3 regions of the Prosthecomicrobium sp. N25 genome follow, and region 1 is predicted to be linked to each of the others. Evidence: predicted binding sites of a transcription regulator. Region 1 holds the regulator's gene; each other region holds the start of a gene.
What was found. The regulator HrcA, encoded in region 1, represses chaperone genes, less so after heat shock. The targets are predictions, from matches to a motif close to GTTAGCACTCNCNNNNNGNGAGTGCTAAC.

Region 1 (9,874 bases):
GGGCCGACCCGGCCGCCCTCGCCTCCCCGGCGCTGGCGGGCGGCTGGTACCCGGGGCCCGACCCGGTCAAGATCGACGGCTTCCGCCAGCGCTACCGGCAGGCCTACGGGGCCGAGCCGGCCTCCCTCGCGGTCCTCGGCTACGAGGCGGTGTTCCTGGCCGCCGGGCTGGTGCGCAACGCCGGCTCGAACCCGTTCCGCGAGGACGTGCTCCTGTCGCGCAACGGCTTCCTGGGCGTGACCGGCCTGTTCCGGTTCCGCCCGGACGGGACGAGCGAGCGCGGGCTGGCGGTCTTCGAGATCGCGCAGGGCGGCGCCAAGGTGGTCGGCCCGGCCCCGAAGCAGTTCGGCAGCGGGACCTGACGCGGATCCCTGCAGACGCGGGGGCGCGAGCGTTTCACGTGAGTCCGGCGCGGACCGGGCGGGGGCCGGTCACGCGGCGAGGTCGGCGACCAGCGCATCCAGGACCGCGAAGCCGGCCGGCGTGGCGCGCAGCCGGCGGCCGGGTCCGACCTCGACGAGGCCGTGGCCGGCCAGGTCGGCCAGGCGGGCCCTGTCGAGGCAGCGCCCGGAGAGCAGCTCGTAGCGGCCCAGGTCGATGCCCTCGCGCAGGCGCAGGCCCATCAGCAGGAACTCGTCCCCCTGCTCGTCGAGGGTCAGCAGGTCGTCGGTGACGAGGCCATGGCCCGCCGTCTCGACGCTCTGGAGCCAGCGCTCCGGCACCTTCTCGCAGGCCGTCGCGTGGCGGCCGTCGGCGAGCGCGAGGCGGCCGTGGGCTCCGGGCCCGACGCCGACATACTCGCCGTAGCGCCAGTAGACCAGGTTGTGCCGGCATTCCGCCCCGGGGGCGGCGTGGTTGGAGATCTCGTAGGCGGGCAGGCCGGCGGCGTCGAGTTCCGCATGGGTCGCCTCGTAGAGGTCGGCGGCGAGGTCCGGACCGGGCACCACCAGCTTGCCGGCGCGGTGCAGGTCGGCGAAGCGCGTGCCCTCCTCGATGGTCAGCTGGTAGACCGAGAGGTGGTCGGCGGCGAAGGCCAGGGCGCGGGCGAGCTCCGCGCGCCAGGCCTCGACCGTCTGCCGGGGGCGGGCGTAGATCAGGTCGAAGGAGAGGCGCGGGAAGGTGTCGCGCGCGAAGCCGATGGCCTTCAGGGCGTCGGCGACGTCGTGAAGACGGCCGAGAGCCTTGAGGTCCGCGTCGTCGAGCGCCTGGACGCCGAGGGAGACCCGGTTGACCCCGGCGGACCGGTAGCCCCGGAAGCGCTCGGCCTCGACGCTCGACGGGTTCGCCTCGAGGGTGATCTCCACGTCCGGGGCGAAGGCCCAGTGGCGGGCGATCTCGTCCAGGATGGCGCCGACGGTGGCGGGGGCCATGAGGGAGGGCGTGCCGCCGCCGAAGAAGATCGAGTCCACGCTGCGCCCCGGCGTGCGCGCCGCCATCGCGGCGAGTTCGGTGGCGAAGGCGCGGGTGAAGCGGGCCTGGTCGGGCGGGTCGTGCCGGACGTGGCTGTTGAAGTCGCAATAGGGGCACTTGGCCGCGCAGAAGGGCCAGTGCACGTAGACGCCGAAGCCGGGATCGGCCGTCATCTCAGGCGTCCAGGCAGGCGCGGGCGAACTGGCTGAAGGCGCGGGCCCGGTGGGAGAGGCCGTCGCGCCCGGGCCCGCGGCCATGCTTCTCCTCGGCGGTCATCTCGCCGAAGGTGCGCGTCTCGCCGTCGGGCAGAAACATCGGGTCGTAGCCGAAGCCGCGCTCGCCCCGCGGCGGCCAGACCAGCATGCCGTGGACCTCGCCCCGGAAGGTCTCCTGGTGGCCGTCCGGCCAGCACAGGCAGAGGGCGGCGACGAAGTAGGCGCGGCGCGCGTCGGGGGTGACGGCGCCCTTCTGCTGCAGGAGCTCCTCGACGTTGCGCATGGCGCGGCCGAAGTCCTTGTCGGGACCGGCCCAGCGGGCGGAGTAGATGCCCGGGTCGCCGCCCAGCGCCACCACGGCGAGGCCGGAATCATCGGCGAGCGCCGGCAAGCCGGAGGCCTCGGCGGCCGCGCGGGCCTTGAGTTCGGCGTTGGCCTCGAAAGTCAGGCCGGTCTCCTCCGGCTCGGGCAGGCCGAGGCTACCGGCCGAAACCGCCTCCAAGCCGTAGGGCGCGATCAGGTCGTTGATCTCGACGAGCTTGCCCTTGTTGTGGGTGGCGACCACGAGGCGGCCCGACTCGAGCTTGCGGGGCATCAGAGGATCGCCATCCGCTGCAGGTCGACGAGGCGGCCGATGCCGGTCCGCGCGAGGCCGAGGAGGGCGTGCAGCTGCTCCTCCGTGAAGGGCTTGCCCTCGGCCGTGCCCTGGATCTCGACGATGCCGCCCGAGCCGGTCATGACGAAGTTGGCGTCGGTCTCGGCGGCGGAGTCCTCCACATAGTCGAGGTCTAGAACCGGCTCGCCCTTGACGATGCCGCAGGAGACCGCGGCGACGTGGTCGCGCAGCACCTTGGTCTTGATCAGGTCGCGGGCGCGCATCCAGGCGAGGCAGTCGTTGAGGGCGATCCAGGCGCCGGTGATCGAGGCGGTGCGGGTGCCGCCGTCCGCCTGGATCACGTCGCAGTCGACCGAGATCTGGCGCTCGCCGAGGGCCTCCAGGTCGACGACGGCGCGCAGCGAGCGGCCGATCAGGCGCTGGATCTCCTGCGTGCGGCCGGAGGGCTTGCCGGCGTTCACCTCGCGGCGGGTGCGGTCGTGTGTGGCGCGCGGCAGCATGCCGTATTCGGCGGTGACCCAGCCGCGGCGCTGGCCGCGAAGCCAGGACGGGACGCCCTCCTCCAGGCTCGCCGTGCAGTAGACGTGCGTGTCGCCGAACTTCACCAGGCAGGAGCCCTCGGCATGCTTGGAGACACCTCTCTCGAGGGTCACGGGGCGCATCTCGTCGGGCGCGCGCTTGGATGGACGCATTCGGCGGTCTCGCTTCTCGGGTCGATCCGGGTTCCGTACTCCTCGACGGCGCGGCGAGCAAGCCGAAAGGGGAACCGAGACGGCCTCCGGGTGATTGAACGGCGCGGCCAGCCGTGGTTCCATCGGCGGCGGTAAGGCGAGGACAGGAGGTCCATGACGAAGGCCGTGACCATCCCCCCGAGCAACAGCCTGTCGCAGCTCGACGAACGCTCGCGCGAGATCTTCAAGCGCATCGTCGAGGCCTATCTCGACACCGGCGAGCCGGTCGGTTCGCGCAACGTCTCGCGCGTCCTGCCCATGACGCTATCGCCCGCCTCGGTGCGCAATGTCATGCAGGACCTGGAGCATCTCGGCCTCATCTATGCGCCGCACACGTCGGCCGGGCGTCTGCCGACCGAGCAGGGCCTGCGCTTCTTCGTCGACGCGCTCCTGGAGATCGGCGACATCGCCCAGGACGAGCGGGCGCGTATAGAGGCCGAGATGAAGGCCGGCGGCGAGACGCGCCCGATGGAGAAGGTGCTCACGGAAGCGAGCCAGATGCTGTCCGGCCTGTCACGCGGGGCCGGCGTGGTGCTGACCCACAAGGCGGACCTTCGGCTGAAGCACATCGAGTTCGTCCGGCTGGAGCCGCAGAAGGGCCTCGTGGTGCTGGTCAGCGAGGACGGCACGGTGGAGAACCGGATCGTCGACCTGCCGGCCGGCCTGCCGCCTTCGGCGCTGGTCGAAGCCTCGAACTTCCTCAACGCCAACATCCGCGGCCGGACGCTCGCGGAGGCGCGGGCGGAGAACGAGCGGCTGCAGGCGGAGCGCCAGGCGCGGCTCGACGAGCTGACCGCGCGGGTGGTGCAGGCCGGGCTCGCGACCTGGGCGGGCGCCGCGGAGGACCGGCCGCAGCAGCTCATCGTGCGCGGCCGCGCCAACCTGCTCGAGGACGTCAAGGCGGCGGAGGACCTGGAACGCCTCCGGCTCCTCTTCGACGACCTGGAGCGCAACCGGGACCTGATCCAGCTTCTCGGCTCCGCGGAACGGGGCGAAGGGGTCAGGATCTTCATCGGCTCGGAGAACAAGCTCTTCTCGCTCTCAGGCTCCTCGCTGGTGGTCTCGCCCTACCGCGACAAGGAGAACCGGATCGTCGGCGCGCTCGGCGTGATCGGCCCGACCCGCCTCAACTACGGCCGCATCATCCCGATGGTCGACTTCACCGCCAAGATGGTCGGCAAGGTGCTGGGGTGAGGCGGCGGCTGACCCTGTGGAAATCCCGCGAGGGCATGACTAAGTGAAGGCGCGTGGCGGGACGCCCGTCCCGCCGTTCGTATCGCCGTCCGCGTTCGGCCATCCTCCCGATCGCGCGCCCGCGGGCCGGCCGGAGTCGCTTTCCATGGACAATCAACAGGGTTCGCCCCTCGCCTGGCACGGCACAACCATCCTGGCGGTGCGCAAGGCGGGCCGGGTGGTCATCGCCGGCGACGGGCAGGTGAGCCTCGGGCAGACGGTCTTGAAGTCGACCGCCCGCAAGGTGCGGCGCATCGCCAAGGGCGAGGTGATCGCCGGCTTCGCGGGCGCCACCGCGGACGCCTTCACGCTGTTCGAGCGGCTGGAGTCGAAGCTCGAGCAGTATCCGCGGCAGCTGACGCGGGCCTGCGTGGAGCTCGCCAAGGACTGGCGGTCGGACCGCTACCTGCGCAAGCTCGAGGCCATGATGCTGGTCGCCGACAAGACGGTCACGCTGGTGGTCACCGGCAACGGCGACGTGCTTGAGCCTGAGGGCGACGTCATGGGCATCGGGTCGGGCGGCAACTATGCGCTGGCGGCCGCCCGGGCGCTCGTCGACCTCGACCTCGACGCGGAGGCGATCGCCCGCAAGGCGATGGGCGTGGCCGCCGAGATCTGCGTCTACACCAACACCAACCTCACCATCGAAACGCTCGACAGCGAGCGCTGAGCCGGGCCCGGCCCCAACGGATTTTTTGAGCGATGACCCAGTTCTCCCCGCGCGAGATCGTGTCCGAACTCGACCGCTACATCGTCGGCCAGAAGGAGGCGAAGCGGGCGGTCGCCATCGCCCTCCGCAACCGCTGGCGCCGCCAGCAGCTGACCGGCGCCATGCGGGACGAGGTGCTGCCGAAGAACATCCTGATGATCGGGCCGACCGGCGTCGGCAAGACGGAGATCTCGCGGCGGCTCGCGAAGCTCGCCGGGGCGCCGTTCCTGAAGGTGGAGGCGACCAAGTTCACCGAGGTCGGCTACGTGGGACGGGACGTCGAGCAGATCGTGCGCGACCTCGTCGAGGTCGGCGTCGGCCTGGTGCGCGAGCAGAAGCGCAAGGCCGTGGAGGCCAAGGCGCATCTGGCCGCGGAGGAGCGCGTGCTCGACGCGCTGGTCGGCAAGAGCGCGAGCCCGGCGACGCGCGAGAGCTTCCGGGTGAAGCTGCGCGCCGGCGACCTCGACGACAAGGAGATCGAGATCGAGGTGGCGAGCAGCGGACAGGGCACGCCCAACTTCGAGATTCCCGGCATGCCGGGCGCCACCATCGGGGTCATGAACCTCGGCGACGTGCTGGGCAAGGCCTTCGGGGGGCAGAAGAAGCCGCGCCGCGTGACCGTCAAGGACAGCCACGGAATGCTGCTGACGGAGGAATCCGACAAGCTGCTCGACCAGGATCAGGTGGTCGCGGAGGCGATCCGCTCGGTCGAGAACGACGGTATCGTGTTCCTCGACGAGATCGACAAGATCTGCGCCCGCAGCGAGGGCGGCCGCGCCGGGGCCGACGTCAGCCGCGAAGGCGTGCAGCGCGACCTGCTGCCGCTCATCGAGGGCACGACGGTGGCCACCAAGTACGGGCCGGTGAAGACGGACCACATCCTCTTCATCGCGTCGGGGGCCTTCCACGTGGCGACGCCGGCCGACCTGCTGCCCGAGCTGCAGGGCCGCCTGCCGATCCGCGTGGAGCTGAAGCCGCTCGACCGGGACGACTTCCGCCGCATCCTGACCGAGACCGAGGCGAGCCTGATCAAGCAGTACGTGGCCCTGATGGCGACGGAAGGCCTGACCATCAGCTTCACGGACGACTGCATCGACGAGATCGCCTCGGTGGCGGTCGACATCAATGCGACCGTGGAGAACATCGGCGCCCGCCGGCTGCAGACCGTGATGGAGCGCGTCCTCGACGAGATCTCGTTCACGGCGCCCGACCAGGCCGGCGAAGAGGTCGTGATCGACCGCGCCTATGTGCGGGACCACATCGGCGACCTCGCCAAGAACGCGGACCTCAGCCGGTTCATCCTCTGACGGCTTGCCGACTCCTTCGGGTCGGACCCATCCGGCTCGACCTCTCGATCTGCGCCGCGAGGCCGGACGCTCGGTTGGATGCCCGGGACAGAGCCCGGGCATGACAGAGACTGAGTCCGTGCAAGGGTCATGTCTCGGGCCACCCGCCGTCACACCCCGTCCTTGGCGGCCGCGGCGCGGACCCGGAAGCTGAGGTCCTTTAGGGAGGCCTTGGAGAGGCCCCGGATCTTCACGGCCAGGAGGTTGGCGAGCTCGGTGGCCTCCGGGGCGAGGCCGGCGGTGTCGATGACGACCCGGGGGTCCGAGCTCTCGGCGAGGCGCTGGAGTTCCTCGGCCTCGTCCCAGATCACGTTGAAGTAGGCGATGATGCGCTGGACCATGTACCAGGTCGGCACGCCGCGCTTGCCGTGCTCGAGGGCCGAAAGGTAGGCGGAGGAGACCCCGAGGGCGCTCGCCATCTCCTTCAAGGTGACGTTGCGGGCGCGGCGGAGCTCGCGGACCTTGGCGCCGAACGGGGTCATGCACCGCCCTCCACCCTGAAGCGCCGCGCCTTGCGCAGGCGGACATAGAGCGCGCCGGCGCCGCCGTGGGCGAGATGCGCCTCCTCGAAGCCGACCACGTAGTCGCGCATGTCCGGCAGGGCCAGCCATTGCGGCACGACGCGGCGCAGGATGCCGCGCTCGTCCGGGTCGCGGAACCCGCCCTGGACCGGCCGGGCGCCCTTGCCGGTGATGACGATCACCATGCGGGCGCCGCGTGCCTGGGCGCCGGCGACGAAGCGGCGTAGCGCCGCATGCGCCTCGTGCTGGGTCATGCCGTGCAGGTCGAGGCGCTCGTCGACGCCCATCGTGCCGCGGACGAGCTTGCGCTTGGTGCGCTGGTCGATCGGGGCGAGCGGCGTCGGCTGCGGGCGAGCCTTCGGCTTCGCGGGCGCAGGATCGGGGCGCGGCTGGGGGGGATGCGGATGGGCGGTCGGCGATGCGGCGGAAACCGGGGCGTCGTCGTGGACCGGCTCGATCATCGACTCGGCGGGGGGCGGCGGCGCGGCCTTGCGGCGGCGGGTCTTGCGTCCGGGCTCGAGCGGCGCCACCGACTCGGCGACCTTGCGCCACAACGCCCGCTCCTCCTCGCTCAGGTCGCGCTTGCGCCGGCTCGCCATGTCAGTCCCTCGGCACCAGGACGACGAAGGACCGGGGCTCGTGGCGGACGTACCCGGCAAGGACGCCGGCCTCGGGCCCGCAACCGACGAAGACGTCGCCCCGGGCCGGGCCGACGATGGCCGAGCCGGTGTCCTGGGCGACCATCAGGCGGCGGACCGGCGCCAGGGCGCCGCCGGGGCCGAACGGCAGGTCGGCGTCGAGGAAGACGGGCGTGCCGAAGGTGTGCAGGCGGCGGTCGACGGCGAGGGACCGGCCCGGCGTCAGCTGCACCCCGGCGGCCGCCACGGCGCCGAGCGCGGGGTCCAGGCCGTCGAGCACCTTGAAGAAGATGTAGGAGCGGTTCTCGCGCATCAGCGCGCGGCCGGCCGCCGGGTCGGCCTCCAACCAGGCCCGGAGCCGGTCGGCCGTCATGGCCTCGGCGGGCGCCACGCCGCGCTCCACGAGCCGGCGGCCGATGGAGGTGTAGGGCCAGCCGGCCTTGCCGTCATACGCGACCCGGAGCGGGTCGCGGCCGGGCAGGCGGATGCGCGCGGAACCCTGGACGTGGATGAAGAAGGCGTCCACGGGGCTTTCCAGCCAGACCAGCTCGAGGCCGCGGCCCGCCAGGGCGCCGTCCTCGATCTCGGCGCGGTCGAAATAGGGTACCAGCCCGTCCGGGGCTCGGCGGGCGAAGGCGAAGGACGGGTCCATGCCGGCCGGGCGATTGCGGTCGTTGACGTCGACGAGGTCGTCGGGGCGGGCCAGGAGCGGGACGGCGAAGCGCCCGGTGCGGACGGGCGAGCCCTCGACTTCCGGTTCGTAGTAGCCGGTCAGGAAAGGCCGGCCCTCGGTCGGGCGAACGCGGAAGGGCGCAAAGGAGGTCTCGAAGAAGCGGCGGCAGGCCGCGTCGCCCTCGGGGTTCTCCGCGAGAAGGCGGCGCGCGACGCGCGCGAGTGCCTCGCCGTCGACCCCCGCCGGCCCGAAGGCGGCATCGGCCAGAGTGCGGGACTTCGGCGCCGCGCCGGCGATGTGGCGGGCGGTCAGCCGGAAGGCCGCCATGGCTTCGGCGTGGCGGTCCTCGGCCCAGCCGGGCAGGTCCGCGAAGGCGAGGGGTTCGAGGCTTGCGGCGGCGGTCATCGGGGGCGGGGCAGCGGCGTCGGAGACGGGAGATCGCGGCCGGCACCCGCCACTTTCCCGGCCTCGGCGGGGTCAGTCGGGGGTCTGGGTGGCGACGAGATACCAGTTCGGGTCGCTCGACGTGGCATTCCGCTCGAAGGTCCAGACGTCGACGAGCTCGGCGACCTTGCCCGGATCGCCGTCCACCACCTCGCCCTTCTGGTCGCGGGTGACGGTGATCAGGTGGCTGACGAAGCGGACGGTGATCTGCACGAGCGAGCCGCGCAGGGAGGCCTCGACGATCTCGGCCTTGTCGATACCCACGAAGGTGGTCTCGACCGTCTCGCCGCGCGCCTCGCGGTCCTGGATGGCGGCCACGAAGCCGTCGTAGACCTCGCGGGAGAGGAGCGGCTTCAGCGCCTTGCGGTCGCCCGCCGCGAAGCTCGTCACGATCATCTCGTAGGCGATGCGCGCGCCGGCCAGGAAGCCGTTCGGATCGAAGGTACGGTCGGCCGAGACGATGGTCCTCAGCGCCCGGTCGAGCGCCGGGCTCTTGGCGAGGGGCGGAGCCGGCGCCTCGGCGGCCTCGGGGGCCCCGACGCCGTTCGGGCGCGGCATGGGGATGACGTTGTCGCGGTCGGCGGCGTTGTCGACCCGGTCGCGGTTGGCATAGGGCGGCTCGATCGGGGGCCGCTCGCTGCCGGTCTTGCGCCCGAGCACGCTGCGGAGCCGCAGGAAGATGACCACCGCCAGCACGAGGAAGATGATGTTGTAGATATCCAGGAACTGACCCATCGGACCTCGACCTCGCGCGCGACGGCTCCGGCCCGAAGGCGGGGCCCGCGCCGTGTTATGTATGCTATCCCATCCTGCGATCCAGACGGAATCGTCGGCCGGGGCCGTTTTCGCGACCCTCCATCCCACAGGCTGCACGAAACGTGAAGATCACGGGGCGGCCCGCATCTTTCCCCGGCGGCCGGCCGACCCCATCTGAACCGCCATCGGCGGACGCATGGCGCCGCCCACCGAGGATTCGTGACGATGCCCTTCGGGCTCCTGCTTCTCGTCGGCCTCGCGGCCTGGCCATTCCTGGAGATCGCGGCCTTCATCGCCGTGGGGCGCGAGATCGGCATCCTGCCGACCCTTCTGACGATCGTCGCGACGTCGGCGACCGGCGCGCTGCTGCTCAGGGTCCAGGGCCTCTCGGCCCTGAACGCCATCCGTCGCGACCTGAGGGCCGGCGGCCTGCCCGTCAACGCGCTCGGCCATGCCGCCCTGATCGGGATCGGCGGGCTGATGCTGCTCCTGCCCGGCTTCGTCAGCGACGTCGTCGGCCTGCTCCTGTTCCTGCCGCCCGTCCGCAGCCTGATCCTGGCGGCGCTCTCCCGCAATGCCAGC
Region 2 (9,874 bases), on a different contig from region 1:
GGTAGAAGATCACGGTGCCGGTGCCGTCCGATCCGGCCCCCATGCGCAGGGTGGTGACGGTCGCGGCGCCGAAGAAGGCCCCCGCGAGGGCGATGAGCGCGTAGGGATCGAGGCCGGCGCTGAAGGGGCCGAGCATCACCATCACGCCGGCGAAGCCGACGCCCGTGGCGGACCAGCGCTTGCGGCCGACCTTCTCCTTCAGGATCAGGGCGGCGAAGATGGTGATGAAGATCACCTCGGCGAGTTGGATCGCGGTCGCGTCCGCGAAGGGGATGTGGACGACGGCGGTCAGGCCGCAGCTCATGGCCCCGATGCCGGTCACGCCGCGGGCGATGTGGAGCTTGGCGTTGCGGGCATGCGTGATGGCATAGCGGGTCCGGAAGAAGACCGGCGAGAGCAGCAGCATCGCGATGATCTGGCGGAGGAAGATGATCTCGATCACGGGCAGCCGCTCGGCGGCGACCCGGACGAGAATGCTCATCACCGTGAAGGTGCCGAAGGACCCCATGATCAGGATCGAGGCCGCGAGGTTCGGCGGCAGAGCCCGCCAGCCGACGCGGAGCCCGCTCAGCCGGTCATGATCGAGGATGCTCACGGGGGTCCGCCCTGTTGCCTCGCCGGCATCGCGGGCGAGGGTCGTCTTTCGTCGCATGCAACGTCGCGGATCGGAAGAGGCAAACTGACAGGGCAGTCATTCCCGAGGCCGGCGCTCCGTTGATCCTCGTCAACATTCCGGCCCACTCTCCGTGCCAAAGTCGATTCGGGTCGCAACGGGAGGAGGTCAGCCATGGTGCCGAACCGGAAGACGCTCGCCGGGCTCGTGTCGGCCGCCGTCATGCTCGCCGCGACGGGTGCCGTTGCGCAAGACCGCGACCGGGAGCTGCGCGGCAAGGAGATCGCCGAGGCGGCCTGCTCGCCGTGCCATGCGATCGGCAAGCAGGGCGCGAGCCCCAATCCGGCGTCGCCGCCGTTCCGGACCCTCGGCCAGAAGTATCCGGTCGAGTCTCTCGAGGAGGCGCTCGCGGAGGGGATCCTGGTCGGCCATCCGGGCATGCCGCAGGTGCGGATGTCGCCGGAGGACATCGGCGCGTTCCTGGCCTACCTGAAGACGGTGCAGGTCGAGAAATAGGGCCGGGCCTCCGCGCTCCCGCAGCCGAAGCGCGACTGGCCGGGCCGGGTCAGGTCACCGTGAAGGTGCCCATCATGCCGGAGTCCTCGTGCTCGAGGACGTGGCAGTGGAACACGAAGGGCGCCGTGCGCGGGGCGGGCTTCGTGAAGGTGACCAGCAGGGTCGCCGAGTTCTCGACGAAGACGGTGTCCTTGACGCCCCGGTTCCAGATCTTCGGGATGCCGCCGTCCTCTGACAGGACGCGGAACTGGACGCCGTGGATGTGGAACGGGTGTCCCATCTCGGGGGAGACGACCTCCCAGATCTCCGTGGTCCCGAGCTTCACCTCCTCGTCGATGCGCGTCGGGTCGAAGGACTTGCCGTTGATCGCCATGGCGGGGCGCTCGACGGCGTCGCCCGTGCCGTCGTGCTGGCCGGGGGCTTGGTGAAGGTGGGCGGCCGAGGCGGACATCGGACGCCCGCCGCGCAGCTGGAGCCGGAAGTTGCGTGTGCGGACCGATGCGGCGCGATCGGGCTCGGCCAGGGCGGCCAGAGCCGCGGGCAGCTTGGCGGCCGGCTTGTCGTCCTTCTCGGTGTGGAAGGCGCAGAGGCGCACCGGGGTGGAGATGACGTCCGGCATGCGCATGGCGCGCAGGCCGACGCGGTGCTCGTGCTCGTCGGGTGTCGTCATCAGGGCGGTGCCGCCGTCCGCGAAGTCGACCAGGATTTCGGCGCGCTCGCCGGGCGCGAGCGAGATCGTATCGGCGTCGACGGGGGCGGGCAGGTAGCCGCCGTCGGTGGCGATCAGCTTGAAGGCGCGCTCGTCCTCCAGGTACAGGCGGTAGACGCGGGCGCTCGAGGCGTTCAGCAGGCGGAGGCGGACAAGGCGCTGCGGCACGGTCGCGACCGCGTCGAGCGTGCCGTTGACGACCATGCGGTTGCCGCGGAAGCCGTGGTCGAAGACGCCGGCGTTCTCCTCGTAGCGCGGGGCGCCGCCGTCGTCGAAGACCCGGTCCTGGAGAACGAGGGGAATGTCGTCGACGCCCCAGGCGGACGGCAGGCCGAGCCGCTCGTCGGAGCCGTCGTCCACGATCAAGAGACCGGCGAGGCCGTCGTGCAGGTCGGCGGCGACACGCCCATGCACATGGGCATGGTACCAGAGCGTGGCGGCCGGCTGGTCGATGGGCAGGGCGGCCTCCCAGGTCCCGCCGGGGGCTACGCCGGGGTGGCTGCCGCCGTCGGCCTCGCCGGGGACGAGGAGGCCGTGCCAGTGCAGGTTGGTCGGGCGGTCGAGGCCGTTGACGAGGCGCACGCGCGGGGTGGTGCCGCTCTTCACCTTGAGGGCCGGGCCGAGGTAGCCGCCGCCGTATCCGGCGACCGGGACGGGCTTGTCGGGCACGAAGGCGTGGGAGCCCGGGCCGGCCTTCAGTTCGTAGACCTCGCCGTCCGGCAGGGCGACGATCTCGGGGATGCGCAGCGGCTGGCCGTCGGGCCGCTTGGGCAGGGACGGCGGCGCCTTGGCGGCCTCCTCGCTGCGCGCCTTGCGCCTGGACGAGCGCGTGGAGGCGCTGCGCTTCGGGCTGCGCTTCCGGGCTGCCATCGCATCGGTCGCGACAGCGGTGCCGGCGGCGGCGAGACCGAGGAGTAGCAGGCGTCGGGTCAGTTCCATCGAGACCTCTGGTTGGGGAGCCGTCGGTCGGCCCTCGGGCCTCGCCGCCTCGTACGAGGCGTGGCGGCGGATCGGGCGCCGGGGCGGGCAATGCAGCTGGTATTCCGAAAAACGCGGGAGGGCGCAAGCATCTGGCGGTCGAGGGGCGGCGGGGCGTCGCTGAACCTTGCGTGAATGGGCCGGTCAGCGTCGCTCCAGGTGCGGCGGGTTACTCAGACCGGAACAAGGATAGAGCCGGCTCCGAGGTTCCCGCGATGAGCAAGATCATTCCTGCCCTTCTTCTCGCCGCCATGACGACGGCGTCGGTCGTCTCGCTCGGCCAGGCCAGGGCGACGGGCCTGGCCTATGCCGGGCCGGAGGGGGGTCCGGCGCGGGCCGCTCCCGTGGCGATCGCCAGCCGCTGACAGGCTCAGTCGAGGCTGCAGGCCCAGATCGTGCGCACCTTGGTGGCGTAGCGCGCGTTCGGATAGCCGTCGAAGAAGCCGGCGACCAGAAGCGTCTCGCTCTCGCCGGGCATCACGGTGCCGGCGGCCGTCATCACGGTGTCGCGCAGGTCCATGGTCTGCGCGACGATCTCGATCTCGCGGATCACCTTGCCGGGCAGCGGGTTCCTGACGTCCCACGTGAAGGCGTTCGACTGGACCACGTAGGAGGGGCTGGCGCCGCGCACCGCCCTGAACTCGTCGAGGGACAGGGGTTCCGGCCGGCAGGACTCGACGCGGCGGCGGACCGGGTCCGCGACCCGGGCGAGCGCCTCGCCCTCGCAGAGGTCGCGGCAGCGGCGCATCTCGAAGCGGATGCGGTCGTCCGGGATGGCGCTATCGGTTAGGCGCGGGGCCAGGCACTGGCGGAAGCAGGTCTCCGCGGCGGCGGGCATCGTGCCGCCGATCAGGAGCAGAAGGGCGGCGGCGGTCAGGTGGGGCTCTTGCATGGCGGCGTCTCCGGGGCGGGCCGGACGGTTACGCGTGAGGCGCCCGTCCGGATGCGCGGACCACGCCGCAGCCCGGGGCCGGGTTCCAGGGCCGTCGCGGGAGCCGGGCCCTGAGCGGGCATTGCAGCGAGGCTCCGCGACCCGCAGGGGCAGGGCGGAGGATGCCCACGGGGACGCGGTCCCCGGTTCCCACCCTGTTTCATCAATAGAAATACAAATGCCGTGCGACGACATGCCCCTGAAACAACGGGGCCCTAGATTGAGATCACAGGACGGCTGCGGCTTGCGCCGAAATTGAGGCCCGACCTGGAAGTTTTGATCTGCACGGCCGTTCCGGAAGTCGGATTCGAAGATCGAAGGCCCCGTTCGTCGGGCCATTCACGGGGGGCGTGGCGGTTGCCGCGCCCTTTCTTTTTGCGCCTCTGCGGCAAAGAAAGAGGGCGCCGGATCGCTCCGGCGCCCCTTGTGCTCGTTTCCGATCGGTCGATCAGAAGTCCATGTCGCCCATGCCGCCGCCGGGCATGCCTGCCGGCGCGGCGGAGGCCTTCTTGGGCTTCTCGGCGACCATCGCCTCGGTGGTGATCAGGAGGCCGGCCACGGAGGCGGCGTCCTGGAGCGCGGTGCGCACGACCTTGGCCGGGTCGATCACGCCGAACTTGAACATGTCGCCGTACTGGCCGGTCTGGGCGTTCCAGCCGAAGGCGCTGTCCTTGTTCTCGAGGATCTTGCCGACCACGATGGAGCCGTCGTCGCCGGCGTTGATGGCGATCTGGCGGGCCGGCGACTGGATCGCCTTGCGGACGATCTCGATGCCGGTCTTCTGGTCGGCGTTGGCCGGGGTGAGGGCGGCGAGGGCGCCGAGGGCGCGGAGCAGGGCGACGCCGCCGCCCGGCAAGACGCCTTCCTCGACCGCGGCACGGGTTGCGTGCATGGCGTCGTCCACGCGGTCCTTCTTCTCCTTCACCTCGACCTCGGTCGCGCCGCCGACGCGGATCACCGCGACGCCGCCCGCGAGCTTGGCCAGGCGCTCCTGGAGCTTCTCGCGGTCGTAATCCGAGGTGGTCTCCTCGATCTGCGCCTTGATCTGCGACACCCGGGCCTCGATCTCCTTCTTGGAGCCGGCGCCGTCGACGATCGTGGTGTTCTCCTTCTCGATCATCACGCGCTTGGCGCGGCCGAGCATGTCGAGGGTGACGTTCTCGAGCTTGATGCCGAGGTCCTCGGAGATCACCTGGCCGTTCGTGAGGATTGCGATGTCCTCGAGCATGGCCTTGCGGCGGTCACCGAAGCCCGGGGCCTTGACGGCCGCGACCTTGAGGCCGCCGCGGAGCTTGTTGACGACGAGCGTGGCGAGCGCCTCGCCCTCGACGTCCTCGGCGACGATGACCAGCGGCTTGCCCGACTGGACCACCGACTCGAGCACCGGCAGCATGGCCTGCAGGCCGGAGAGCTTCTTCTCGAAGATCAGGATGTAGGGATCCTCGAGCTCGGCGCGCATCTTCTCGGAGTTGGTGACGAAGTAGGGCGAGATGTAGCCGCGGTCGAACTGCATGCCCTCGACGACGTCGAGCTCGGTCGTCAGGCTCTTGGCTTCCTCGACCGTGATGACGCCCTCGTTGCCGACCTTCTGCATCGCCTCGGCGAGGAAGCGGCCGATCTCGGTGTCGCCGTTGGCCGAAATGGTGCCGACCTGGGCGATCTCCTCGTTGGAGGTGACCTTCTTGGCGCGGGCCTTGAGGTCCGCCACGACGGCCTCGACGGCGAGGTCGATGCCGCGCTTCAGGTCCATCGGGTTCATGCCGGCGGCCACCGCCTTGGCGCCTTCCTTGACGATCGCCTGGGCGAGCACGGTCGCGGTCGTGGTGCCGTCGCCGGCGAGGTCGTTCGTCTTCGAGGCCACTTCGCGCACCATCTGGGCGCCCATGTTCTCGAACTTGTCCTCGAGCTCGATCTCCTTGGCGACGGTGACGCCGTCCTTGGTGATGCGGGGCGCGCCGAAGGACTTCTCGATGACGACGTTGCGGCCCTTGGGGCCGAGCGTCACCTTGACGGCATTGGCGAGGATGTCGACGCCGCGCAGCATCTTGTCGCGCGCATCGACGGAGAATTTCACTTCCTTGGCAGCCATGGCTGTTCTGCTCCGATTGTCTTGACGTATCGCGGGTCTGTCGCTCAGGCGGCCTTCTTGGCCGATGCGGTCGCCTCGACGATGCCGAGGATGTCGCTCTCCTTCATGATCAGGAGATCCTGGCCGTCGATCTTCACCTCGGTGCCGGACCACTTGCCGAACAGCACGCGGTCGCCGGCCTTGACGTCGAGGGGAACCAGCTTGCCGGTCTCGTCGCGCGCACCGGGCCCGACAGCGACGACCTCACCCTCCTGCGGCTTCTCCTTGGCGGTGTCCGGGATGATGATCCCGCCCGCGGTCTTCTGCTCGGCCTCGAGCCGGCGGACGACCACGCGATCGTGCAGGGGACGGAATGCCATGTTTCTTGCTCCTCCGATGGACGGGGCTTCGCTCGTTCCGAACGCCCCGATGGGTCGATGGACCGTGTCCCTCGTCCCGTGCCTCCCATGGCCCCGGGGAGGGGACACGCGGCTGTGAGTTAAGCGGGCGCCAGACGGGCTTCAAGGGGGTCGGACGAATTTTTTTGGCACTCACGTAGGGAGAGTGCCAGCCGGAGCGGAGCCATGCGGGCCACCGCCCGCGCGGTCTGGCAGCAGTCTCGGCGCCATGCTGCTAAGTCTCTGAGGCGGAACAATAATTTAACGATTCGGGTCTTGCATGGAGGGAGCGGTTTTGCTCTCCTTGGGACAGAGCTTGGTGAAGGGAGAAGCTCCATGCCGGAAAGACGGGTCGACGACGCCTTCCGCCTGCAGATGGAAGGATACGGACTGACGACAGCCAACATCCTCTATCGCATGCCCGACCATCCCGCGATCCTTCAGACATACATTTGGCAGGACTACGACCTCGCTCCGAAATTTCCGGAGCTCGAACGATTCCTCGACTTCTGGAACCGCGAGCTGGACGGCCCGATCTTCAAGGTCGAGGTCGCGCACCAGCGGCTCGTCCGCCCGGGCGAGTGGCGCGCCGTGAGCGGGCTCTTCAAGCTGCACTGATCCCGGCGGTCGACGAGACGGCGGGACCGGCGCGACGGGCTCGCCGACGCGCGGCGGGCCTGTGCCGCGTCGCGTCCTCCACGTCCTGGGCGGACCGGCCCGGAGCCCTTCTCGCTCTCCCGGATGGGACACGGCTCTGCGGCCTGCCGGAGCGCACTCCGGTCCGCCTTGCGGAAGCCGCCGGCGCCGAGGCGCTCCCGACATGACCCCGCAGGCATTTCGGGCCGGGTAACCTTTCCCGCCATAAACCTTAATGTGTGAAGTGCAGGCCAGTTGCCGCGCGCGGTTATGCTTTGATCTTGAAAGATCCACGACCTCTTTCTACTCTCGACAGGGGAATGGGCGGCCCGCGCAGTCCCGGTGTCGTGCGTTCCTATAAGAATTCTTGAATACCATTAAGCATGTTTGAAAGACACCTGTGCAAAATCTCGGCATTCCGACTCCTCCCAGCCGGCCGGACCTCGTCCCGGCCGTCCTGTGCCGTTGCGGCGCTGCGTTGAATTCGGGGGCGAACCATGCATGACGAATTCAACAAGAGTGCCCACGGGCTGCGCGGCATCGCGGCGCTCATGGTGTTCTACGCCCATATCTTCGGAGGGTCGGCCGAGCATATCTACGCCCAGTCCGAGGCCTACGTCTCCGCCGTGGCCGCGCCCTGGAGCGTCGGCGTCTTCGGCGTCAATCTCTTCTTCATGATCAGCGGCTTCGTTATCTGGCCGAGCATCGTCCGCTACGAGCCCTGGGACTTTGCCAAGCGCCGCTTCGTCCGCATCTACCCCCTCTTCCTGGTGCTGACGATCCTCTTCATCGTCCTCAACGGGATGACGAACGCCTACCCGAAGCTCAACAATCTCGGGACGATCATCCCGGCCTTCTTCTTCCTGGACCTCTACACGCATACGGACCAGCTCACCCCGAACGCGTGGAGCCTGACCTACGAGGTCCACTACTACGCGCTCGCCTGCCTCGCCTATCACTTCATCGCCCGGCGCTTCCACCCGCTCGGGGCGGCGCTCGCCGGCCTGGCGTGCATCGGATTCCTGTTCGCCTTCCCGATCACCTTCTACTTCATCGGAGGCGTCCTGGTCCGGACCGTCTACGACCGTCAGCTGATACGCTCGACGCTGCTCGTGCGGACGGTCGAGGTCGTCGCCTTCCCGATGATGATCTGGCTGGCGAGCCTCGGGCACGTCGAATATGTCTGGGCGCGCTTCGCCGACGGCTTCGTGCCGCTGAGGATCTACTTCTCGATCCTGTATTTCTGCTGCGCTGTGCAGCCCGGCAGCCTGACGAGCTTGCTCCTGCGCAACAAGGTGGCGGCCTACCTTGGAACCGTCAGCTACAGCCTCTACCTCGTGCATCCCTACACGTATTACGCGACCCGTCTCCTGTTCAAGAAGTTCGGACTGTTCACGCCCGATATCGCGCTCTCCATGACCACCTTCGCGCTGGTGACCACCGCCGTGACCATTCCGCTCACGCATCTCTTCTGGCGCACCTTCGAGACCATGCCCTACAGGATCATCTTCGGTCAGTGGGTCTACCGCGACCAGGCACAGGAACGGCCGCCGAGGGGCATCCTTGGCCTCTTCAGGGGAATTGGACGCCGCTCCGCGAGTCCGACCGTCACCCCTTGACCTTCCCGTGGCGGGAACCCTTATCTCCGGACGACCGCATCCGGAGACCCCTCCCATGAACATTGCCGCTGCCGCCGAAAAGGCCGGGCTGACCGCAAAGGCGGTCCGCTACTACGAAGAGATCGGGCTCCTCGCCGCCCCGCGCCGCGCCAACGGCTACCGCGACTACGGCCGGACGGAGGTCGCCAAGCTCCAGTTCCTGGCGCGGGCGCGGGGACTCGGCTTCTCGGTCGAGGACTGCCGCCAGCTCCTCTCGCTCTGGGGCGACGCCCACCGGGCCTCCGCGGACGTGAAGTCGCTCGCCGAGCAGCGCATCCGTGAGGTCGAGGCCAAGATCCGCGAACTGCAGTCCCTCAAGCGGACCCTCGCCACCCTGGTCTCCGCCTGCCACGGCGACGAACGCCCCGACTGCCCGATCATCGAGGACCTCGCCGGCCACGCGCATTGAGGCGGGCTGAAGCCCTCACGCCACCGCGCGGAAGCGGTCGTTCAGCGGGCGCTCCAGGAACTTGGCGACTTCGGCGGCTGGCATCGGCTTGGCGCAGAGGTGGCCCTGGACGGCGCTGCAGCCGGCGGCCTGGACGAAGCGGAACTGGCCGAAGGTCTCCACGCCCTCGGCGACCGTCTCCAGGCCGAGCTTGCCGGCCAGTTCCACCATGGAGTGGACGATGGTGGCGACCTCCGCGGAGGTCTCCAGCTTGGCGACGAAGCTGCGGTCGATCTTGATCGTGTCGAAGCGGAAGCGCGACAGGTAGTTGAAGCTCGACTGGCCGGAGCCGAACTCGTCGAGCGCGATGCCGACGCCGGCGGCGCGCAGCGTCTCGATCGCCGAGATGGCCACGTCGGCGTCGGTCAGCAGGATGTTCTCGGTGATGTCGACCTGCAGGCGGTCCGGGTCGAACCCCTCGTCGGCGAGGATCGCCAGGAGGTCCGCCGCGAAGGTCGGCTGGCGCATCTCGATCGGCGAGATGTTGACGGCCAGCTTGATGCCGGGCCAGCGGTGGGCGTCGCGGGCGGCGCGGTGCAGGATGAAGGCGCCGATGTCGCGGATGAGGCCGCATTCCTCGGCGATCGGGATAAACTCGCCGGCCGAGATGCGCCCGCGGGTCGGGTGGTCCCAGGCGACGCGGGCCTCCACGCCGACGGCCTTCATCTCGGCGACGGAGAAGAAGGGCTGGTAGAGCACGGTCAGGCGATTCTCGGTCAGCGCGGCGCGGAGGTCCTGGCGGAGGGACTGGCGCTTGCGGTGACCGTCGTCCATGTCGGGCTCGAACAGGAACCAGCGGCCGCGGCCGCCACCCTTCGCCCGGTAGAGCGCCAGGTCGGCCTTGTGCTGGATCTCGGCGCGGTCGGTGCCATCGACCGGCGCGATGGCGCAGCCGACGCTCGCGGCCGGGTAGATGGTG
Region 3 (9,874 bases), on a different contig from region 1:
CGCAGCACGGCACCCGCGTCCGGCTCGAAGGCGGCCTGGACGGCCTCGGCAAAGCCGCGGCCTTGGGACGTCTCGCCGGCCGCGTCCGCCAAGGCGGCCTCGTCCACCTCCGGCGGCCGGAACGGCGAGGCGCGCCAGTCCCAGGCGGCGCGGGGCGGCGGGCCGGGCGGGCGGTCGGAGAGCCCCTCCTCGGCGCGGCCCGTGTGGATGCGGAAGCCGGCCCCCGGCGCCTCCGGCAGGGCGCCGATCCGGAAGGCCGCGACGGTGCGCTCGCCCCCGGTGGAGGAGGCGCGGTGGCCGGCGCGGGCGAGCGCCTCGCGAATGGCGCCGACCACGAGGCCGCGCACCAGCCCCTGCTCGCGGAAGCGCACGTCGGCCTTGGTCGGGTGGACGTTGACGTCGACCTCGTGGGGGTCGAGGCGGATGTCGAGGACCACGACCGGATGCCGGTCGCCGCGCATCAGGTCCTGATAGGCGCCGCGCAGGGCGCCGAGGAGGAGCCGGTCGCGCACGGGGCGGCCGTTGACCATCAGGTACTGCTGGGTGGAGGCGGCGCGGTGATAGGTCGGCAGCCCGGCGTGGCCGGCGAGGCGGATGCCTTCCCGCAGGGCGTCGATGCGGACCGCGTTCTCGGGGAAATCGTCGCCGACCACCTGGGCGATGCGGGCGAGCCAGGGATCCTCGCCGCGGGCAGCCTGATAGTCGACGGGATTGCGGTCGGCGCCGCCGAGTGCGAAGCGGACGTCGGGCCGGGACAGCGCCAGCCGGCGCACGACCTCGGTGACGGCGGCGGCCTCCGCCTTGTCGGACTTCAGGAACTTCAGGCGGGCGGGGGTCGAGAAGAAGAGGTCGCGCACTTCGACGCGGGTGCCGCGCGCGAGCGGGGCGGGACGCGGCTCGCCCTTGATCCCGCCCTCGACGGCCAGTTCCCAGCCATGCGGCTCGGCCTCGTGGCGGGTCGCGATGGCGAGGCGGGCGACGGCGCCGACGGAGGGCAGCGCCTCGCCGCGGAAGCCGAGGGTGCGTATGTCGAGGAGGTCGTCGTCGCGCAGCTTGGATGTGCAGTGACGCTCGACCGCCAGGACGAGGTCGGCCCTCGTCATGCCGCAGCCGTCGTCGGTGACCCGGATCAGGGTCTTGCCGCCACCGGCGGTGGCGACCTCGATGCGCGTCGCGCCGGCGTCCAGCGCGTTCTCGACCAGTTCCTTGACGACGCTCGCCGGGCGCTCGATCACCTCGCCGGCGGCGATGCGGTTGATCGTGTCGTCGTTCAGCTGGCGGATGACGGTCATGGCGCCTCGGTGGCTCGGGGCGCCATTCTCGCGGATTCGCGCGTCGGCGTCACCGGGCGGACGTTGAATCCCCCGGCCCCTCCGGCTACTGATCGCGGCTTCGCAGTCAGACCGGACATTCCCAATGCGCAGCGTCTCTCCCGATCTCGTCGCCGGCCTCTCCGTCCTGGCCCCGCGCTACCGGGCGGTGCTGTCGGACGTCTGGGGCGTGGTGCACAACGGCGTGGCGGCGTTCCGACCCGCCTGCGAGGCGCTGGAGGCCTATCGGGCGACGGGCGGGATCGTGGTGCTGATCACCAACGCGCCGCGGCCGGCCGAGCCGATCCGGGCTCAGATCCGGGCCCTCGGGGTGCGGACGGAGGCCTACGACGACATCGTCACCTCCGGGGACGTCACGCGCGACTGCCTGGCCTCGCGGGCGGAGCGCGGGATCGTCCATATCGGGCCGGAGCGCGACCTGACGCTCTACGACGGGCTGCCGGGCCGGCTGGTCGACGACGGGGCCGGCGAGATCCTGTCGGTGACCGGGCTGTTCGACGATGAACGCGAGACGCCGGAGGACTACCGGCCGCGGCTCACCGCCTTCGCGGCGCGCGGGGTGCCGCTCGTCTGCGCCAACCCGGACATCGTGGTGGAGCGGGGCGAGACGCTCGTCTGGTGCGCCGGGGCGCTGGCGCGGCTCTACGAGGAGATCGGCGGCGAGGTCGTCATGCTCGGCAAGCCGTTCCGGCCCATCTACGACGCGGCGCGGACGCGGATCGCCCGCATCGCCGGGGAGAGCCTCGCCACGCGCGAGATCCTGGCGATCGGCGACGGGCTGCCGACCGACATCCGCGGCGCCGACGCGCAGGACCTCGACGTCCTGTTCGTCACGGGAGGGATCCACGCCCTGGATTTCGGCGATCCGTCCCATCCCGACCCGGCGCTCGTCTCGGCGCGGCTCAAGTCGGAAGGGCTCGGGGCGACGGCGATGATGGCCCGCCTCGGCTGGTGACTCTTCCGGCCACGCCCGACGATTTCAATCGACTTCGCAGATCCGCGTGCTAGCATGCGAGTTCGCCACGGATGGATATTTTCATGTCTTCGAATGACATAGGGACTCTGGCTGCTCGCATGATCGGGTCGAATCCCGATCAGTCCATGGTCATTTGCGACCCCTTTGCTTTCGACATGCCGGTCCTGTTCGCGAGTCCAGCCTTCTACGACTTCACGCTCTATGACCGCGGCGATGTCATCGGCCGCAATTGCAGGTTTCTGCAGGGGAAGGGCACGGACCCGATCGCGCGCCTCCAGCTCGGGGCTGGGCTCGCGGCGCAAGCCCGGGTGATCGTCCGCATCCTCAACTACAAGGCCGACGGCACCCCGTTCTGGAACGCCCTCGACATCCGCCCGATGCTCGACCCCCGGGACCGGCTCGCCTGCTTCGTCGGGTTCCAGAATCCGGAGCCCTATACGGGTTGAACGGCGGGCCGCGGCGACCCTCAGACGGTCAGGCCCTGATCCAGGACCTCGAGGACTTCGCCGACGGCCAAGACCAGGAAATAGAAGTCGAGCCGGCCGTCCCTGTCGAAGTGACGGACGATCTGCGTTTCCACTTCGTAGCTGACACCGTCCCGACAGTGCAGATAGGCCGAGGTATCGACCATCGCGTCGCCCGGCACCGTCAGGAGGTCGAGAGAGCAGTCGACCAGCGCGAAGCAGGTCAGGCCGCGATCCTCCGCAGAGTATCCGACGCAACGCTCGACGGCGCTGTTCGTGAACTTGACCCTGTGTCCCCGTCGCGGGTCGACGACGATGACTCCGGCCACATCGTCGACACTGTAAAAGCTTGACAAGGCGAGTGCCTTTCCGATCAGGGCAGGGCCGCAGGACAAGACACTACTTGAGGCTACGTATTGAGACATTAGGTTTTTTTCTGGAGGATTTCAAGCGCGACGACTCCAGAAAGCATCGTTTTCACAGCGATTACGTAGTATCCGATGTGAAATATTTGTCGCCCGACCCTCGCAGTCTTGCAGGCCTGTCGAAGGGAAATCCTTGACAGCGCGGAAGCGCGCGCCTATCTCCGCATCGGCTGCTAGCACTCCCGTCCGACGAGTGCCAAGCGCCGGGCGCCGGGGCGGTCCGCCGATCCCGCGCCAGTCTGAGTTTCAACCTCGAGGGTTCTCTTCCCATGGCCAAGACCTCCTTCCGCCCCCTGCACGACCGCGTGGTCGTGAAGCGCCTCGAAGCCGAGCAGAAGACCGCGGGCGGGATCATCATCCCGGACACCGCCAAGGAGAAGCCGCAGGAGGGCGAGATCATCGCCGTCGGACCTGGCGCGCGCGACGAGAGCGGCAAGCTCGTCCCGCTCGACGTCAAGGTCGGCGACAAGGTGCTGTTCGGCAAGTGGTCGGGCACCGAGGTCAAGCTCGACGGCCAGGATCTCCTCATCATGAAGGAGAGCGACATCATGGGCATCGTCGGCTGATCCAACCGGATCCGGACGTTCCCCCTCCCCCCTTCTCCGGCCGCCTCGGACTCGCTGTCGAGCGCCCGGCCGGTTTCCCGAACAGACTGGAGACAAGAACATGGCTGCCAAGGACGTTAAATTCGGCGGCGACGCCCGCGACCGGATGCTGCGCGGCGTCGACATCCTCGCCAACGCCGTCAAGGTGACGCTCGGCCCGAAGGGCCGCAACGTCGTGATCGAGAAGTCGTTCGGCGCCCCGCGCATCACCAAGGACGGCGTCACCGTCGCCAAGGAGATCGAGCTCGAGGACAAGTTCGAGAACATGGGCGCCCAGATGGTGCGCGAAGTGGCCTCGAAGACGAACGACCTCGCCGGCGACGGCACCACGACCGCGACCGTGCTCGCCCAGGCCATCGTCAAGGAAGGCGCCAAGGCGGTCGCCGCCGGCATGAACCCGATGGACCTGAAGCGCGGCGTCGATCTCGCCGTGGCCGAGGCCATCAAGGACCTGCAGAAGCGCTCCAAGAAGATCAAGACCTCGGCCGAAGTGTCCCAGGTCGGTACGATCTCGGCGAACGGCGAGAAGTCGATCGGCGCCATGATCGCCGAGGCGATGCAGAAGGTCGGCAACGAGGGCGTGATCACGGTCGAGGAGGCCAAGAGCCTCGAGACCGAGCTCGACGTCGTCGAAGGCATGCAGTTCGACCGCGGCTACCTCTCGCCCTACTTCATCACCAACGCCGACAAGATGATCGCCGAGCTCGAGGATCCCTACATCCTCATCCACGAGAAGAAGCTGTCGTCGCTGCAGGCGATGCTGCCGATCCTGGAGTCGGTCGTGCAGTCGGGCAAGCCGCTGCTGATCATCGCCGAGGACATCGAGGGCGAGGCGCTCGCCACCCTCGTCGTCAACAAACTGCGCGGCGGCCTCAAGGTCGCGGCCGTCAAGGCGCCGGGCTTCGGCGATCGCCGCAAGGCGATGCTCGAGGACATCGCGATCCTGACCGCAGGCCAGGTCATCTCCGAAGACCTCGGCATCAAGCTCGAGAACGTCACCGTGGATTTCCTCGGCCGGGCCAAGAAGGTCACGATCGCCAAGGAGAACACCACGATCGTCGACGGCTCGGGCAAGAAGAAGGAAATCGAAGCCCGCGTTTCGCAGATCAAGGCGCAGATCGAGGAGACCACCTCGGACTACGACCGTGAGAAGCTGCAGGAGCGTCTGGCCAAGCTCGCCGGCGGCGTCGCGGTCATCCGCGTCGGCGGCGCGACCGAGATCGAGGTCAAGGAGCGCAAGGATCGCGTCGACGACGCCCTGAACGCCACACGCGCCGCGGTCGAGGAAGGCATCGTTCCGGGCGGCGGCGTCGCCCTGCTGCGCGCCAAGAAGGCCGTCTCGAAGCTGAAGTCCGAAGTCGCCGACGTCCAGGCCGGCATCAACATCGTGATGAAGGCGCTCGAGTCGCCGATCCGCCAGATCGCCGAAAACGCCGGCGTTGAAGGCTCGATCGTGGTCGGCAAGCTCTTGGAGTCGAAGGACGACAACTCCGGCTTCGACGCCCAGACCGAGACCTACGTGAACATGGTCGAGGCCGGCATCATCGACCCGACCAAGGTCGTGCGCACGGCCCTGCAGGACGCTTCGTCGGTCGCCGGCCTGCTGATCACCACCGAGGCGATGGTCGCCGAGCTGCCGAAGGACAAGCCGGCGATGCCGGCCGGCGGCGGCGGCATGGGCGGCATGGACTTCTGATTTAGGGTCCGGGGCCGCCGCCTCCGCTCACACGTCGTCGCGACAACGCTTGCGCTGTCGCGACAGGCGGCGGCATGGGCGGCATGGACTTCTGATCTAGGGTTCGGGGCCGCCGCCTCCGCTCACACGTCGTCGCGACAACGCTTGCGCTGTCGCGACAGGCGGCGGCATGGCCATCGAACGGAGAACACGGGGAGCGGGCGACCGCTCCCCTTTTTTCGTTCGGCACGGCGTGGTGAAACCGAAGGGCCGTGTCGCGCGCCATGGCGCCTGTCCGCTGCCGACTCTTGTCAGTTCTACGATAGTGTATGTCGCGGTAATTTCGTAATTCAGATAAGCATCTGATATAATTCTAACCTTATCATTTCATTCACATCCTACAGATCAAAACTTCCTCATCGATGTCATGAGGGGACGACTTCGATGTCATGGATTTCAAAGATCGGCATTCTGCCGCGACTACTGGCCATATGCCTGGCGCTCGCAATTCCCATTGCCCTGCCGACGGCTCTCTTCGTCGTGCAATCCTGGAAGGACATCGCCTTCGCCAGCAAGGAGGTGCAGGGTACGGCCTATCTCAGGCCGATCTGGGCCGGGGTGACGCAGCTTGCGCGCAACGGTGCCATCGACAGGACGGCCCTCGCGGCCGCGACCGCGGCCTGGAAGGCGCAGGCACCGGCCAACGACGTTCTGTTCAAGTCGTCGGAGCTCTCCCGGGCCTACGCTGCGGAACTCGACGGGTTCCGGGCCGACCGGCGGACCGCGGCCCTCGCCGCCGGCAAGGCGTTCATCGGCAAGGTGGGGGACGAGTCCAACCTGATCCTCGATCCCGATCTCGACTCCTTCTACGTGATGGACCTCGTCGTCGTGAAGGCGGCACAGCTGGCGGTCGCGGGAAGCGATCTTCACGAGGCGCTGGTCGCCGTGAACGGGAAGTCGCGGGTCGGGTTTGACGACGTCCTGCAACTCGTCGGCAAGCTCGGCGAATACGAGGCGGCGCAGGCGGGGCTGGAATCGTCGCTCGACGCCGCCATGCGGGAAAGCCGGGACGGTTCGGTGCGGCGTGCCCTGCAGGCGCCGGGGGAAGCTCTCGAGGCGGCGAGCCGCCGGCTGCTCGACGCGATGCGGCCGGTCGTCCGCGCGGCCGTCGTCGAGAGCGACGCGTCGGGCCTCGGCCGCGTGGTCGAGCCGCTGCACGCCATGCAGTCGGCGCTCGATGCTTTCTGGACCGGGGCGGCGGGGGAACTCGACCGGCTGCTCCTCGCGCGCATCGACGGCTTCGAGAGCCGGCTGGTCCGGAGCCTCGCCCTGATCGGGGTCTTCCTCGCGCTGGCGGCGATGCTGGTGGCGGCGGTCACGCGATCGATCACGCATCCGATCGCCGGGCTCGTGACGGCGCTCGACCGCATGCGGCGCGGGGAACTGACGATCCCGGTGCCTCATACCGACCTGCCCAACGAGATCGGCGCCATCGCGCGCTCGGTCATCTACCTGCGGGACGGCGTCGCGGCGATGCGCGAGCGCGACCTGATCGAGACCACGCGACGCACCGAGGATGCGAACCGGCACACCCTGAAGCAGATGGCCGGCAAGGTGGAGGCGGAGACATCGACCGGGCTCGACAGCATCGTGGCCTCGGCGGACCTCGCGCGGTCGAAGTCGGACGAGATGCGGGCGGCCTTGAGCGCCGTCGAGGCGGCCACCCGGGAGGCGGGAGGCCACGCGCAGGTGGCGCGCGCCATGGCGGAGCAGGCCGGCTCGGTCTCGAGCGGCATGGTGCAGGCGATCGGGGAGGTGGACCGGCTCGTCTCGGGCTCGGCCGAGGTGATGCGGTCGGCCGTGGCCCAGGCCGAGGCGGCCGCGGCGGGGGTGGGCGCCCTCGCGCGGGCGGCGGAGGAGATCGGCGGCTTCGTGGACGCCATCGCGGGCATCGCGGCGCAGACCAACCTGCTCGCCCTCAACGCCACCATCGAGGCGGCACGCGCCGGCGAGGCCGGACGCGGCTTCGCCATCGTGGCCTCCGAGGTCAAGGCGCTCGCCGGGGAGACCGGCAAGACGACGACCGACATCTCCGCGAAGGTGCAGGAGATCCAGGCGAGGACCGGAAAGGCGGTCGAGGTGATCGGGGCCTTCGGGGCGACCATCGGCTCGCTCGCGTCGACCACGACGACCATCGGGGACGCGATGGGCCGGCAAAGGGCGATGACCGGCGAGTTCCAGCGGATCATCGGGGAAGCCCAGCGCGCTACCGGGGAACTGGACACGCGGGTCGGCGCGATCTCCGGGCTGGCGGCACGGTCGACCGGGATGGCGGTCGAGGTGGGCGGGCTCGCCGACCACATGACCGAGGCGACGACCCGCATCCGGTCGTCGATCCCGACCATCGTCGAGCAGGCCCGGCAGAGCATCGAGCGACGGATGTCCGACCGTAACGCCTGATCGGGGGAGATCCCGGACGGCCGGCGCTACTTGCTCCGCCAGGTGAGCACCGAGCTCGCCGCATAGTTGAAGACGGCGCCCATGACGGCGCCGGTCAGGCCCGCGATCCACGGCACCGGATGGAAGCCGTGGATCCAACTCGCCACGCCGACATTGGCGATCGTGCCGAAGCTGCAGACGAGATAGAAGGTGATCAGGCCCGAGAAGAAGGCGAGGCCGGTCAACCGGCGGTCCCGGTAGGTGAGCTGGTTGTTGAGCACGAAGTTCCACGTCATGGCGGCCATGACGGCGAAGAACTGGCTCCACTCGAAACTATAGCCGAGCACGTCGAGGGCGAAGTAGAGGGCGAGCAGGTGGGCGACCACGCCGCTCGCGCCGACCGTCGCGAACATCAGGAAGCGGACCGGCAGGACGCCGCCGGACAGCTTGGAGAAGAGCAGGCCCAGGTATTCGGCGGTGACGAGGCTGTCGAGCTTGCTCTCGCCGGCATTGCGGCCGCGGAACGTGAAGGGCAGTTCGACGGTGGCGAGGGGCTCCTCGACGGCCGAGACGATGTCGAGCAGGATCTTGAAGCCCTCGCGCGAGAGCTCGCCGGCGACCGCCTCGACCTTCTCGCGGCGGATCATGAAGAAGCCGCTCATGGGATCGGTCAGGTCCACGCCGAGCATCTTCTTGGCCAGGGCCGTGGCGGTCTCGCTGCCCCACTGGCGAATTGAGGAGAAGCCCTCGCCGGTCGAGCCGCCGCCGACGTAGCGGCTGCCGACCACCAGGTCCGCGCCCTTGCGGATCTCCTCGACCATGCGGGGGAGCAGCGCCTCGTCGTGCTGCAGGTCGGCATCCATGACGGCCACGACGGGCGCGGCGCTCGCCAGCATCCCCTCGATGCAGGCGCCGGACAGTCCGCGGCGGCCGACGCGGCGGATGCAGCGCACGCGCGGATTCTGCGCCGCGATCGCCTTCACGACCGAGGCGGTGCCGTCGGGGCTGTCGTCGTCGACGACCATCACCTCCCAGGCGACGCCGTCGAGGACGGACGCGATGCGCTCGATCAGGACCGGAACGTTGTCCCGCTCGTTGTAGGTCGGGACCACGATGGTCAGTTCGGGGGCGAGAGGGACGGCCGGGACGACCTGAATTCGAGGCTCCATGCAATCCTACCGGTACGACCGGGCCGGTCCTGTCCGCTCGGTCGGGAGCCGACTTGAAAGGTGCACCATGGCCGAGTTGAGGCACGACCGCCGCGAACCGAAGGTCCGCAGCGGACGCGGGCGCATTGATAACTCCCGTTCGAGGCGGTTCGTCAAGGGCGCCTCGCCGGATCGGTTTCAGCGAGCCGGGGCGCCGGGCGGTTCCGCGCCACGGCGCCGGTCCGGGCAGCGACGCTTCGACGATCCGCCTTCGGGCCCAGGGCAACCACTCTTGGGGTGTTTACGTAGAGTTTTTCGCTCACGAATTGCGTGATTACAGACCACAGAGTGGTCTATCTTCGCAATGTTGACTTTCTAGTCTCTTCGTATCATCGTATTCAAAGCCGTTCTTGGATTTAACGCCTATTTCACGCGATGGTTCGATGATGAATATACAAACAGCGAGGCCGAAACGACTTCGGCACTCGAGATCGGGGCAGAACTGATGAAAAACCTTGCGAGCGCCGGGCCCGAGCCCGGGCCGGGCTGTGGATTGAAGGCGGCGGGCGGACGGGTGCTGGCGCGACTGGGCGACAGGATCATTGCCACCAGCGACCAGGCCTTGGTGATGACGGACGGGCTGGGCGGGGCCGACATCTTCATCCCGGCCGACGACCTGCACATCGCCGGAGTGGCGCCCGGGCGCCGAGCGCTGCTGATGGAAGGGATCGGGGTCGGGTTCACACTGGACGTGCGGGTCGGTGAAGAGCAGTATCCGGACGTGGCCTGGACGGTCCCCTGCCCCGGCCCG

Region 2: a site for HrcA is predicted at 6,359-6,387, ahead of groES (co-chaperone GroES). Genes of this name have one in related genera too.
Region 3: a site for HrcA is predicted at 3,369-3,397, ahead of groES (co-chaperone GroES). Genes of this name have one in related genera too.

The regions. Positions count from the first base shown of each region.
Region 1 covers NZ_JBBCAT010000002.1:160,048-169,921, forward strand. Annotated here, with positions in the region: gene WBG79_RS15520 (penicillin-binding protein activator) at 1-362, shown strand, start outside; gene hemW (radical SAM family heme chaperone HemW) at 432-1,583, opposite strand; gene rdgB (RdgB/HAM1 family non-canonical purine NTP pyrophosphatase) at 1,585-2,220, opposite strand; gene rph (ribonuclease PH) at 2,220-2,933, opposite strand; gene hrcA (heat-inducible transcriptional repressor HrcA) at 3,087-4,166, shown strand; gene hslV (ATP-dependent protease subunit HslV) at 4,312-4,875, shown strand; gene hslU (ATP-dependent protease ATPase subunit HslU) at 4,908-6,221, shown strand; gene WBG79_RS15555 (helix-turn-helix domain-containing protein) at 6,371-6,742, opposite strand; gene WBG79_RS15560 (Smr/MutS family protein) at 6,739-7,380, opposite strand; gene mltA (murein transglycosylase A) at 7,382-8,497, opposite strand; gene WBG79_RS15570 (Tim44/TimA family putative adaptor protein) at 8,570-9,271, opposite strand; gene WBG79_RS15575 (FxsA family protein) at 9,518-9,874, shown strand, end outside.
Region 2 covers NZ_JBBCAT010000004.1:81,695-91,568, forward strand. Annotated here, with positions in the region: gene WBG79_RS22460 (DMT family transporter) at 1-595, opposite strand, end outside; gene WBG79_RS22465 (c-type cytochrome) at 788-1,129, shown strand; gene WBG79_RS22470 (multicopper oxidase family protein) at 1,179-2,777, opposite strand; gene WBG79_RS22475 (hypothetical protein) at 3,032-3,181, shown strand; gene WBG79_RS22480 (hypothetical protein) at 3,187-3,708, opposite strand; gene groL (chaperonin GroEL) at 4,196-5,836, opposite strand; gene groES (co-chaperone GroES) at 5,881-6,195, opposite strand; gene WBG79_RS22495 (usg protein) at 6,550-6,831, shown strand; gene WBG79_RS22500 (acyltransferase family protein) at 7,347-8,468, shown strand; gene cueR (Cu(I)-responsive transcriptional regulator) at 8,524-8,916, shown strand; gene WBG79_RS22510 (putative bifunctional diguanylate cyclase/phosphodiesterase) at 8,932-9,874, opposite strand, start outside.
Region 3 covers NZ_JBBCAT010000001.1:1,215,534-1,225,407, reverse strand. Annotated here, with positions in the region: gene mutL (DNA mismatch repair endonuclease MutL) at 1-1,292, opposite strand, end outside; gene WBG79_RS05510 (TIGR01459 family HAD-type hydrolase) at 1,417-2,286, shown strand; gene WBG79_RS05505 (PAS domain-containing protein) at 2,433-2,753, shown strand; gene WBG79_RS05500 (hypothetical protein) at 2,774-3,127, opposite strand; gene groES (co-chaperone GroES) at 3,466-3,762, shown strand; gene groL (chaperonin GroEL) at 3,863-5,497, shown strand; gene WBG79_RS05485 (methyl-accepting chemotaxis protein) at 5,921-7,936, shown strand; gene WBG79_RS05480 (glycosyltransferase family 2 protein) at 7,963-9,084, opposite strand; gene WBG79_RS05475 (DUF427 domain-containing protein) at 9,569-9,874, shown strand, end outside.